3 regions of the Alteromonas sp. B31-7 genome follow, and region 2 is predicted to be linked to each of the others. Evidence: predicted binding sites of a transcription regulator. Region 2 holds the regulator's gene; each other region holds the start of a gene.

The links. Region 2 encodes FNR, which switches genes on or off when oxygen is low (the NO sensors DNR and NnrR bind a similar motif). Its sites were predicted from a motif close to TTGATCTAGATCAA; they were not measured.
Region 1: IUA53_RS19405 (high-potential iron-sulfur protein) is a predicted target of FNR. The motif match lies at 3,244-3,257, and genes of this name have one in related genera.
Region 3: IUA53_RS13450 (DUF3149 domain-containing protein) is a predicted target of FNR. The motif match lies at 1,372-1,385, and genes of this name have one in related genera.

Annotation. Positions count from the first base shown of each region.
Region 1 covers NZ_CP065233.1:4,435,899-4,440,242, reverse strand. The annotation lists gene IUA53_RS19415 (amidase) at 1-1,279, shown strand, start outside; gene IUA53_RS19410 (IS4 family transposase) at 1,398-2,726, shown strand; gene IUA53_RS19405 (high-potential iron-sulfur protein) at 2,801-3,094, opposite strand; gene IUA53_RS19400 (flavin reductase family protein) at 3,319-3,957, opposite strand; gene IUA53_RS19395 (CPXCG motif-containing cysteine-rich protein) at 3,950-4,141, opposite strand; gene IUA53_RS19390 (exonuclease domain-containing protein) at 4,278-4,344, shown strand, end outside.
Region 2 covers NZ_CP065233.1:2,368,780-2,373,123, forward strand. The annotation lists gene IUA53_RS10025 (heavy metal translocating P-type ATPase) at 1-1,211, shown strand, start outside; gene ccoS (cbb3-type cytochrome oxidase assembly protein CcoS) at 1,217-1,432, shown strand; gene IUA53_RS10035 (sulfite exporter TauE/SafE family protein) at 1,419-2,075, shown strand; gene fnr (fumarate/nitrate reduction transcriptional regulator Fnr) at 2,128-2,871, shown strand; gene uspE (universal stress protein UspE) at 2,970-3,899, shown strand; gene ttcA (tRNA 2-thiocytidine(32) synthetase TtcA) at 4,028-4,344, shown strand, end outside.
Region 3 covers NZ_CP065233.1:3,105,618-3,109,961, reverse strand. The annotation lists gene IUA53_RS13455 (sensor histidine kinase) at 1-1,086, shown strand, start outside; gene IUA53_RS13450 (DUF3149 domain-containing protein) at 1,490-1,615, shown strand; gene smrB (endonuclease SmrB) at 1,651-2,268, opposite strand; gene prmB (50S ribosomal protein L3 N(5)-glutamine methyltransferase) at 2,411-3,346, shown strand; gene aroC (chorismate synthase) at 3,356-4,344, shown strand, end outside.

The sequences.
Region 1 (4,344 bases), 2.1 Mb from region 2:
CAGTGAGTTGCCGACAACAGCCGGTTCTATGGCGCTTGTTAACAACCGTACAGGTCGCGATGCCCCTATTGTTGCCAACTTAAAAGCGGCAGGCGCCATAATCTTAGGTAAAACGAACTTATCTGAGTGGGCAAACTTTCGGTCGGAATCTTCTATCAGTGGTTGGAGCGCAGTGGGTGGATTGACCCGTAATCCTCATTTGCTGTCGCGCACCGCTTGCGGCTCGTCATCCGGTTCAGGGGCAGCGATGGCGCTAAGGCTAAGCTCTTTAGCGGTAGGAACAGAAACCAATGGCTCTATTATCTGCCCATCATCTATGAATGGAATTGTGGGGTTTAAGCCTACCGTTGGTTTGCTTTCACGTTCTTATATAGTGCCTATTTCATCCTCACAAGATACCGCAGGGCCAATGACCGCCAATGTTAACGACGCGTGGTTAATGGCTTCGGTCATGGATGGCGTGGATGTTAAAGACGCCGCTACCGCCGATGCAGAAGATCACCTGTTGCCTTCCCTCGAAGAAAGTATGTTGGCCACGGATCTAAAAGGCATACGTGTTGGCGTAGTACGCTATCGTCAGGGCGACAACCCACATGTACTTTCGGTGTATGAAAATGCGCTAGAAACTCTAGAAGCCGCGGGCGCAGAATTGGTTGATATTAATGATTTTGAGCAACCAGACAGCTTTTGGTCTGATTCGTACACCGTGCTGCTCAGTGAGTTTCATCATACAATTGATGCGTATTTAGCGGATAGCCCCGCGGATATTCCTACTCGCAATTTAGAAGCGCTTATTGCGTTTAATAAAACCGACAAGAAAGAGCTCGTGCTTTTCAACCAAGATATTTTTGAAAAGTCCCTAGCCGCGCCGGCCATCGACAGTGATGAATACAAAAGTGCATTAAGCTTAGTGCAAAATACGGCGGGTACAAATGGCATTGATAAACTCATGCAGGACAATGGGGTGGACATATTGGTCGCGCCTTCAAATAGCCCCGCCTTTTTGATTGATGGTGTCTATGGTGATCATTCGCCAGTTGGCTTTATTGGAATTGGCTATTTAGCCGCCATTGCTGGATACCCACATTTAACCGTACCGGCAGGTGAGGTAAAACAATTACCGGTAGGATTAAGTTTTATAGGCAGTAAATGGCAAGATGAAAAAGTTTTGCGTATAGGCAGTGTTTTTGAAGCCAAGCATGGCGCTTATGTAAAACCAGGTTTATTACCAAGCCGTTTGGAAAGCCCTGAACTTGAAGATATTGTGAGTGGACAGTAAAACTAAAAAGCCCCACTAATGGGTAATGCCGATCAGTTAAGAAATAATTTAACGATCGGTTGACCGATCTTTTTAACGGTTCAAAATCCGATATCAGGTTCTGATATCGGATTTTTTTATGCGTTTTGAAAGCGAATTAGCGAATGTTTTTAAGTCTTCAGACAATTTTCACACCTTTGAAAAATATGCGGAGCTTCTTTCTCCAGAGCTTATTAAGCAAGGCTTCGAACAAGCAGGTGTCGCTACTATTCGTAAACGAAGGCTGCCTTTAGAAACAGTACTCTGGTCAATTGTTGGCATGGCACTGTATCGGCAAGAATCTGTCTGGAATATCGCGACGCAGATGGACATCATGCTGCCAGATAAAAAGGCTTTAGTTGCACCAAGCGCAATGGTTCAAGCTAGGCAACGATTAGGAGAAGATGCAGTGCGAGAAGTGTTTCGTTTGATGGCAAAAAATAGCTATGAGTCTACGCGGTTTGAGCGTTGGGCGGGACTCAATTTACTTGCTGTGGATGGTGTCGTTTGGCGAACCGCCGATACACCAGAAAATCATAAGGTGTTTGAAACGCAAAGTAATCAGCATAGTGAAAATATTTACCCCCAAATCCGTATGGTCTGTCATATGGAGATTACTAGCCATCAGCTTATAAATAGCGCTTTTGCAGGCTATCGTACCAATGAAATGAAGTTGGCAGAGGAGCTAGTAGAAACAACCCCTGACCATTCTTTAACACTATTCGATAAAGGGTACTACTCGCTTGGCTTACTAAACCGTTGGCACCAAGCTGGTGAGCAAAGGCATTGGATGATACCTGCTAGAAAAGACCTTCGATACGAAGTGATAAGCAGCTTTAGTAAGCAAGACAAGCATATACGCCTAGCGTGCACGCCTCAGGCAAGAAAGAAGTTCGAAGATTTACCTGAATTTATAGAAGCTAGATTAGTAACCAAAACTATTAAAGGAAAAACGTATAGGATGTTGTCATCAATGGTGGACCCATTGCGTTTTCCTAGCGACGAGATGGTAGAGTTGTATCGATATCGCTGGGAGATTGAACTGGGTTATCGCGAGATGAAGCAGTCACTACTGAACAATGAGTATACGCTGAGAAGTAAACGCCCAGACATGATAAGGCAAGAGTTATGGGGCGTTCTATTATGTTACAACTTAATCAGACAAGGTATGACTGCGGCGGCGAATAAACTAGGCGGTGTATTACCGAATCAACTCAGCTTTACAAGTTGCGCTATGGCCATTACGCACTTCTTCGTTACTGTATCTATGAGTAGCCCGGGGAACATACCAAAAATATACAATGCTTTACTTACTCAGATGGGATACTGCTTACTTCCGCCGAGGCGCGAGGACAGGTGTTATCCAAGATGGGTTAAGCCAAAACCCAAGAAATATCCTCTCAAAAAGAAAAAATGCCAGTCAGCTTAACTGACTGGCATTACCCACTAATGGGGCTACGCCAGTTACCTAAAGGCTAACTAACTTGCCCTGTTGTCACTGTCTTAGCTGGGGCGTTTAACCCAAGCACTACACCAGCCATTGGCGTTAACCAATTTATTGGGGAATAACGCACAAGGGCGATAGTTTTCACCATCTGCGCCTTGTACATACATACAATTTTTGCACTGTGCGCCGTCAACCGTTGAGGCTGGGGTGTAGTTAAGTGCTTTGGCTGTTGGATCATCCGCTTGAAGTTGCTCTTGCGCCTGAGCGCGAAGTGCAACACTACCTAAGGTTAGCCCTATTAAGCTTGTCCCTGACAACTTCAAAAAGTCGCGACGGTTTACAGATTTCATAATTCTCTCCAAGTGAGATAATAACGAGAATGATTCTTTTTTATTCAAGGCTTTAAACGCAAAAACCTGCCCGTAGGCAGGTTTCTTTCTATCACTACATTATACTATAACGCGCATTGTCAGGATCGGCTAAATACGAAATAACTTCATTGATCCAGATTAAATCTCATTCATCTAACTATAGCCTGTTTAGATGAATGAGACATGAATGGCACCCATAAAGTTTACTTATTGGTTAACGGTGTGTCAGGTTTCGCATAGCTAAACTGCGCAATGCGGTGGGTACTATGATAACTATCAAGGCCAGATATACAGGCACTACCTGCACGTTCGATATCCGCATAACCGTCCTCAGACATCATGGCCTTATTAAGGTGTACTTCTTTAATTGCCCCTATCACCATCTCTGTTTGGTTACACAACGTAAAATGCTGCTCTACCTTCAAGCCTATCTTTATATGACTCTCAGCCACATACGGTGCGTTGAAATTATCGCTAAACCAGGGCGTTAACCCTACTTTTTCAAACTCACTTTCTTTTGGTTGATAGCGGGCTGAGGTTTGATGGGCTTTATCTACCCATTGCGTATGAACATGATTGAGGGTGTACACACCTTGCTGTTTAATATTGTTCAATGAGTCTCGTTGTACCGTATGGGGGCGCATTATCATACCGAGTAAAGGAGGATTAGCGCCTACATGTACCACCGAACTTACAATCGCTAAGTTATGACTTTTTCCATCAGTGGTACCAAGCAGTGCCGCTGACTTAAAGCCTGATAAACTGTTGATAAAGTTTGCCCGATAGCGTTGAGGCATGGTGGTGATATCGTCAAGCTTGTAGGTATTAAATGGTTCACTCATTTTCGCAGGTCGCCTCTAAATCAATGTCATCACCCTGTTGGAACACTCTCAATTCGATAGGCTGGCAACATACTTGGCAATCTAATACCTGAACTTGACCAACGTCGTTGATCTCATCTATTTCTACCTCATTGGGCGCCATGCAATAGGGGCATGAAAACCCCATGGAACGCGTTAAACTCATTATTCTCACCGCCATTAATTCCCGAGTTATTCTTTTACGCGATAAAAGCGGCTCTGGATTGCTAAAAAGTAAAGGGTTGATTAAGTGTGCTGTATAAATATACACTGTTGGTGGTTTCGATGATCAGTACCTTAAAATGCGAAAAGACTTACCGCCCCGATACTATTTAACCCACTTTCATGAATTTTTGCGCTTCTTTGATG
Region 2 (4,344 bases):
CCATTAAAGTCACACAAAGCCTAAAACATGCGTTGGTTAATCAAATTGTCCGTTTACAGGCCAGCGCTATGGCCTCCAAACCCAAAGCCGCGTTGCTGGCAGACAAGTTCTCTCGATATTTTGTAAGCGCCGTATTGGTAATCTCAGCAGCCACCTACGGGTTTTGGACATTTGTGGGCAATGAAGATGCCTTCTGGATTACCATTTCCGTGTTGGTTGCCACATGCCCTTGTGCACTCGGTTTGGCCACGCCCTCGGCACTCACTTGCGCGGTGGCTAAGCTAAACAAACAAGGCATTTTGCTAAAACGTGCTGATGCCCTTGAGCAACTCAATGACATTGACACCATTGCGTTAGATAAAACCGGCACCCTTACACAAGGGAAGTTTTCCATTCAGTCGGCGTGGTTTGCAGAGGGTGTAGATAAAACCACAGCGATGGACATTGCCGTAGCACTTGAAGCGCGCTCAGAACACCCTATCCAACAAGCATTTACAGGTAAGATTAAGCACAAAGTATCAGACTTCGAAGTCACGCCAGGAGGCGGAATTAGCGGAAACGTGAATGGCAGTGCATTTTCCATGGGATCTGCTTCCTATTGTGGCGTATCACTCCCCGCCAATTTGCCGTTCGTTGCCAACGTGCTATTGGTGTCTGGCAACACGCTAATAGCGGCGTTTTTAGTCAGTGACAAGTTACGTGATGACACGCAAGCCACATTAGATATGCTAAGCCAATATCAGTTGATGGTATTAAGTGGTGACACCCAAGAAAACGTGAATAATATTGTTAACACCCTGCCTATTCAAACTGCCCTTGGTGGCTTGTCCCCTGAGCAAAAGTTTGAAGAAGTACAAAAGCTTCAACAGCAAAACAAAAAAGTCCTTATGATGGGTGACGGGATAAATGATGCGCCAGTGCTTGCAAGTGCAGACGTGGCTGTTGCAGTGGGTAACGCCACCGATGTGGCAAAAACGGCAGCCGATGTCATCTTGCTGGGTGATAGTCTTTTATCCGTGCCACAGCTACTTAATGTTGCCCTAAGTGTTAAACGTAAAATTAGACAAAATATCGCGTGGTCTGTAGGTTACAATATTTTGATTCTTCCCTTTGCCATTGCCGGTGTGTTGTCTCCCTGGATGGCCGTTGTGGGTATGTCTCTCAGCAGTATTATCGTAGTAACCAATTCAACACGACTATTAAGTAAATAATTAATATGAGTATTATCTACGTTCTTATCCCTATCGCCATTATTATTGTTGCAGTGGCCGTGGTTATCTTTTTTTGGGCGGTACGCTCGAATCAATTTGAAGATTTAGACCGCCAGGGTTACAGCATTTTATTTGATGATGATTTATCGCCAGAGGAAAAAGCCTTGGCTGAAGAACGCAAAAAAGTGCAACAAAATCAGGAAAATGATGACAGAAATTAATCTGTTGTCAGCATTTCTCATCGGTATTGCTGGGGGCGTACACTGCGTTGGCATGTGCGGTGGTATTGTCGCTGCGCTTCGTTCGGTTACGCCTAGCCATAAGCCCGCGTTTCCTTTTACCCTCGCCTACAACCTTGGTCGTATAGCTAGTTACACCTTAGCTGGTGCAATCACAGGTGCCATGGGGCAAATTGCCCGCCACTATATTCCTGTCGCATCTTATGTGCTTTCGTTACTCAGCGCTTTAATGCTGTTGGCCTTAGCCTGTTATTTGGGAAAATGGTGGACAGGCTTAACCCATGTTGAGGCCCTAGGGAAAGGCATATTTAAACGTATTCAACCTTATTCCAAACGCTTTCTCCCCTTTAAAACCCCTTGGCATGCGTTACCGTACGGCTTTATTTGGGGCTGGTTACCTTGCGGACTCGTGTATTCCACCCTTACTTGGGCATTAGCATCAGGGACAGCGGTGGACGGTGCTTCCATTATGTTTGCGTTTGGCTTGGGCACTTTACCTACATTACTCGCGGCAAGCACGGGGGCGGCTTACATTGTGTCTGCTTTCCAGCAGCCAAAACTTCGACAGACACTAGCGGTTTGTATGGCCTTATATGCAATTTATTTAATTTATCGCGCATTTTAGCCGCTATCGTAGTAACATTTACGTAGAGTTTACCAGTTTAGGTGCGGTTATTATGAGCAAAGGAAGCGAGTTTTCAATTCACTGCCAAAATTGCAGTTTTAGTCATTTATGTTTACCCGTGGCGCTGAATAAAACAGAAATTGAGTCGCTAGACGACATTATTGAACGAAAAAAGCCCTTGCATAAAGGCGACGCGCTGGTAAAAAATGGCGATGTATTTCATTCGTTATTTGCTGTACGCACCGGCTCTTTCAAATCCTTTGTCACTAACGCTGATGGTGAAGAGCAAATTACCGGCTTTCATTTTCCTGGCGACATCATCGGCTTTGACGCCCTTCGTAGCCAAAAGCATCAAAGCTATACCCAAGCGCTTGAAACCGCCATGGTGTGCGAACTCCCCTACGAAACATTGGATGAAATGTCGGTGCAATTCCCCAAATTGCGCCGCCAGATCATGAGCTTTATGAGCGCTGAAATTAAGCAGGATCACGATATGATCATGTTACTCAATAAGCGTTCTGCCGAAGAAAGGTTGTTATATTTTCTGGCGCATCTTTCTGGCCGTTTTGAAGAGCGAGGGTTCTCCCATCGTGAGTTTCATTTAACGATGACAAGAAACGAAATAGGCAACTATTTAGGGTTAACCATTGAGACAATAAGCCGTTTATTAAGTCGCTTTCAAAAAGAAGCGATCATTCGCGTAGACGGCAAACTCATCACTATTCTCAATTTCGACGCATTGGACAGTAAACTACAAAATGTCACTGTGCCAACGATTGCCTGTACAGGTATCTGATATTTTGTAATCGCTTTGATCTAAAACAACTTACGTTTTTACAAATAGGTATTACACTTACATCATAACTATCGCAAACGATGAAGTTCGGAGGGGTTATGATTAATTATCAACACATTCTCGCTGTTGTAGAAATGGAGAGAGACACCCAGCCCGCCCTCAGTCGCGCTCAAGAAATATCTGACAAAACAGGCGCAACGATCACCGCTATGCTGGTGGTATACGATTTATCCTATGATATGACCACCATGTTAAGCCCGGATGAACGTGAGGCTATGAAAGACGCCGTTACCAAAGAGCATGCAAGCTGGCTGTCAGAACACTTACGCCAACTTGGCTTTTCCCATATAGACATTGTGGTTCAGTGGAATAATCGCGCTTTTGAGGCAGTGATTCACCATGTTATTGATAACGATATTGATTTAGTAGTAAAAGCTACTAAGCGTCACGATGATCTCGCCTCGGTTATTTTTACGCCAACCGACTGGCATTTACTGCGTAAGTGCCCTAGCCCAGTGCTATTAGTGAAAGAGCATGATTGGCCAGAAGGTGGCCAAATCATCGCTGCGGTGAATGTGGGTTCTGAAGATGACGAACATAACCTATTGAACGATAAACTGACTGTGATTGCCAATGATTATGCAAAGTTACTGAACGGCAATGTCAATCTCGTCAACAGTTACCCTTCTACACCGTTGAATATTGCGATAGAAGTACCTGAATTTGACCCTGACGCTTACAACAACTCGGTAAAACATCATCACCAAGCTGAAATGGCAGGCCATGCAAAAAAATACGGTATTACCACAGCAAACACCTATGTAAAAGAAGGCTTACCAGAAAAAGTCATCCCCATGGTAGCCAAAGATATTGACGCGGAATTAGTGATAATTGGCACCGTGGGGCGGGTGGGACTGTCGGCAGCACTAATTGGCAATACGGCAGAACACGTGATTGACGAACTAGATTGCGACGTGCTGGCCGTAAAACCTGATGGTTTTGTATCGCCGTTAGCAAATAAAAAATAGCGACAGCCCATTATCTGTACATCGCGCAATAATTTCGTTAAAGCGGGTTATTGTGTTTACTAGCATGGCTCATAAAGTCGACTTTGTTGTATAATGGCGGCTTTCGCAGTAACCAAGCCAGTATTATTATGAGTGCAAATATCAGCAGTGCAGATGTTGCTAATAGCCCATCGCAAAGTAAACAAAAATACAACCTAAATAAGCTTCAAAAACGCTTACGTCGCAACGTGGGTAAGGCCATTGCTGATTTCGGTATGATTGAGCATAACGATAAAGTCATGGTGTGCTTATCTGGTGGAAAAGATAGCTACACCATGCTAGATATCCTCATGTTTTTGAAAAAAATTGCACCCATTCATTTTGATATCGTGGCGGTTAATCTCGATCAAAAACAACCTGGATTTCCTGAGCATGTCCTACCGCAATACTTAGATAGCTTAGGGGT
Region 3 (4,344 bases), 740 kb from region 2:
GGGGAATATGCCGCCACATTGGCATGTTCCACCACCGACGAATTCGCTCATCTCTGCGCCCTTTACAATGCATCCGCGCAATCACTTCGCAAAGAAAAGCAATGGTTGCATCAGCGGGAATTAATGCTCGATAAAGTATTGCAAAGCTCACCTGATGTATTGCTATTAGTGAACGATAAAAACGACGTGGTGTTTAGCAACCATCAAGCCAGAGACTTTTTTGCAGTTAATCAGCGCCTTGAAGGGCTTTCTTTGCCCCGTTTGCTTTCAAAGCAACCCCGTGCCTTAAGTGAAGTCATGCTAGACAGCCGCGAAGGGTTGTTCACCTTACCGCAAGATGAAAAGGGTGTCGAAACCTGGCATTTGGCGCAGGGCACATTTTTACTTAATAACCAGCAGCACACCCTTTATATTCTCAAGCAAATGACCCGCGAGCTAAACCGTCAAGAAGTATCAGTTTGGAAAAAAGTGATCCGCGTGATTAGCCATGAACTCAATAACTCGTTAGGGCCAATATCCAGTTTGCTACATAGCGGAAAAATCGTCGCCAATCAAAACCAAGACCCCCGTTTAGAGCGGGTGTTTCTTACCATCGAAGAAAGAATTGCACATCTTAATCAATTCGTCCAAGGCTACGGAAAATTCGCTAAGTTACCCACACCTGTATTTGCCCCCATTGAGTGGACAAGTGTGATAGCACAGTTAAAACAGCAATATGAATTTACCCTGGATATGCCAACGCCGGTGAATTTGCACGCCGATGCCGTGCAAATTGAGCAATTACTTATTAACTTGCTGAAAAATGCCCATGAAGCGGGTGGTTCACCAAGGGACATCCACTTAGTCATTAAACAGCAGAATTCCCACGTGGTATTAGAAGTGTTAGATGCTGGAAAGGGCATGAGCGAACAGGTGATGACAAATGCCCTTGTACCTTTTTATTCTACCAAAGCGAATGGCAGCGGATTGGGGTTGGCCTTGTGCCGTGAAATATGTGATGCCCATGGCGGCCACCTTGTTATCCAAAACAGGCAGCAAAAAGGGCTATGCGTAAGGGTTATTTTCGACGGCGATGCAGGCAGGTAAACCTAGGTTACAGTAGATTTTAAAAAAAAGGGGGAAGACAGGCGTCTTCCCCCTACGACGCTAAGCCAAGACCGTTTTTTACCCAACGTCGAACAGGCAGGATCTACTTTAATGAAAATGATAATGATTTGCAATAACTTTTTGCGAATTATTTTCACGGTCTCCTCTCGCCCGTTTTTTCATGGAAAAATCGGCACAACAGGTAGGGTAGGAGACCCAATGCATTTTCTTTTAAGTAGTCTTTCGCTAATAAAGCGTGGTCACAGGTATCGCGTCCCTCAAAAATTGATGCAGATCAACAACGCAAAATGAAACCGGCCTTCGAGATAATCCCCTTGATCTAGATCATAAATGTCGGCTCCGCCTTCTTCTACTATGACGTTAGTTGAAGAGGAGACCAATTATGATGTGGGCAATGATTAAAGACCCTGTGGTTTGGGGATCGCTATTAGGTATAGGCATTATTGTAGGTATGATGGTGTATTACACCTATCTTTTCATGCACAACAGCGCCGACCAAAGTAAGTAAACACTATCACCCGCTTTACTGGCTAGGTGCAAAGGCTAACGTTGATGGTTTTGGCGCGGCATATTGATAAGTACCAAAAGCGCAGCTTGGCCGCCGTATTCTTGCGGTGCTTGGTGAAAAGCACGAACATGTGGGTGCTGAACAAGATAATGGGGTAGAGCGGCTTTCAATACGCCCTGACCAAATCCATGCATCACACAAACACAATCTACTGATTCTTTTCTCGCGGTATGAATGAGTGCGGCTAATTCCGCTTTTGCCATCTCTCGGGTTAACCCATGTAAATCCAGCGTCATTTCGGGGGAGTAATCGCCCCGTCGCAATTGCTTTAAAATGTGGGTGGATTCACCTTCTTGGCAAAAGCGCATGGGCCCCTCTTGAGGCAAAGCAGCTTGGTACATATCAGAAAAGTGGAAACTCGCGGCCAATTGCTTGCTGTGCTTTATATTTCGACCAGATACCTGCTGTGACTTTTCAAACAGTTCAACCCGCTTATCTGGCTCTACTTTATCTTGCGTTAAGGGCTTAACCCCTTGCATGGCATCGGCAAATGAAAATGTCTCATCCTCAGTTTGGCCTTGGGTTTCTGTGTTCGATTTAGGATCAGAAATTTGCTTTTTAAAGGCCTTGAGTTCTTTTTTAAACGTTTTCATTCAGAATAATTACGCAAACTAATAGGGCTAAAACATTGCTAAACGCATAATTTAGTACGTTTGAGTACATAGTTAATTATGTGAATCGGCAGTAAGTTTGGGTATGATACCAGCTTTGAAATTTTTGATGTACCCAAACACCATGACCGATAAGTTTTACCTAGAAGAAGCCATTGAAGATCTACATACCTTGCTAGATATGACGCGATGGGCGACCAGCCGTTTTAATGATGCGGCCCTGTATTTTGGTCATGGTACAGATAACGCGTGGGATGAAGCCACCAGCCTTGTGATGCAAGCGCTGCATTTGCCTCATCCTCTTTTGGAACAAGTTGGAGAAAGCGTACTTGCTTCACGTTTAACCAAAAGTGAGCGGGAAAAAATAGCCGAACTTGTGCTAAAACGTGTACAAACCCGCATGCCACTTCCCTACATCACTAACGAAGCGTGGTTCTGCGGAATGCCCTTCTATGTTGATGAACGGGTACTTATTCCTCGTTCTCCTTTTGCCGAACTCATTCAAAACGAATTTGCGCCTTTTGTGGAAGCTTCACCCTCCAGTATCCTAGATATGTGTACAGGGGGTGGGTGTATAGCTATCGCCTTAGCGCATGCATATCCAGATGCACAGGTTGATGCGGTAGATATTAGCTCCGATGCTTTAGAAGTGGCAGATATCAATATCCAAGAGCATGGGCTAAGCCATCGTGTTTACCCTATTCAGTCAGATCTTTTTGCGAGTTTAACGGGGCAAAAGTACGACCTTATTGTGTCTAACCCTCCGTACGTTGACGCAGAAGACATGGCTGATTTGCCTGATGAATATCATCACGAGCCGGAACTCGCACTGGCAGCTGGGGAAGATGGGTTAGAATTGGTGGATATCATGCTGCGTGAAGCACCCACTTACCTCAATGATGGTGGCTGGCTATTCGTAGAAGTCGGCAATAGCGAAGTGCACATGAACCATAGATTCCCTGGATTAGAGGTTATCTGGTTAGCATTTGAAAACGGTGGTTCAGGTATCTTTGCCGTGGGTAAAGACACACTCGTAACGTATTTTAGTAGTAAGGATTAATAGTTAATTATGTCAGGTAACAGCTTCGGAAAACTTTTCACTGTAACCACATTTGGTGAAAGCCACGGCATTGCCATTGGCGGTGTGGTTGACGGTTGCCCTCCGGGCCTTGAAATTACTGAAGAGGATCTTCAGGTCGATTTAGACAGACGTAAACCGGGGACATCTCGCTATACCACGGCGCGTAGAGAAGATGACAAAGTACAAATATTATCTGGCGTGTTTGAAGGAAAAACCACGGGTACCAGTATCGGTCTTTTAATTAAAAATAAAGACCAGCGCAGTCAAGACTACGGCAATATTAAAGACCGCTTTCGCCCCGGCCATGCAGATTACACTTACGACCAAAAATACGGTAGCCGTGATTACCGTGGTGGTGGGCGTTCATCGGCGCGTGAAACCGCAATTCGGGTTGCCGCTGGGGGCATAGCGAAAAAATATCTCAAGGAAGTTCATGGTATTGAAGTACTGGGTTATTTGTCTGAATTGGGCCCTATTGCCGTAGACAAGGTCGACCATAGCGTCACAAATACCAATCCATTCTTTTGTCCTGATGAAAGCAAATTAGAGGCGTTAGATGAATACATGCGCGACCTTAAAAAGTCGGGCGATAGCATTGGTGCGAAAGTATCAGTGGTCGCGAAAAATGTACCGGTAGGCCTAGGCGAACCTGTATTTGATAGACTAGATGCTGAAATTGCCCACGCCATGATGGGCATTAACGCTGTTAAGGGCGTGGAAATTGGTGATGGCTTTGACGTCATAAATCAAAAAGGCAGTGAGCATCGCGATACTTTGACACCTGAAGGGTTCTCTTCTAATCATGCAGGTGGCGTACTTGGCGGTATTTCCACAGGGCAAGATATTGAAGTACACATGGCACTAAAGCCCACGTCGAGTATTTCAGTGCCGGGGAAAACCATTAATAAAGACAATGAAGAAATCGATATTGTCACCAAAGGCCGCCACGATCCATGCGTAGGGATTCGTGCAGTACC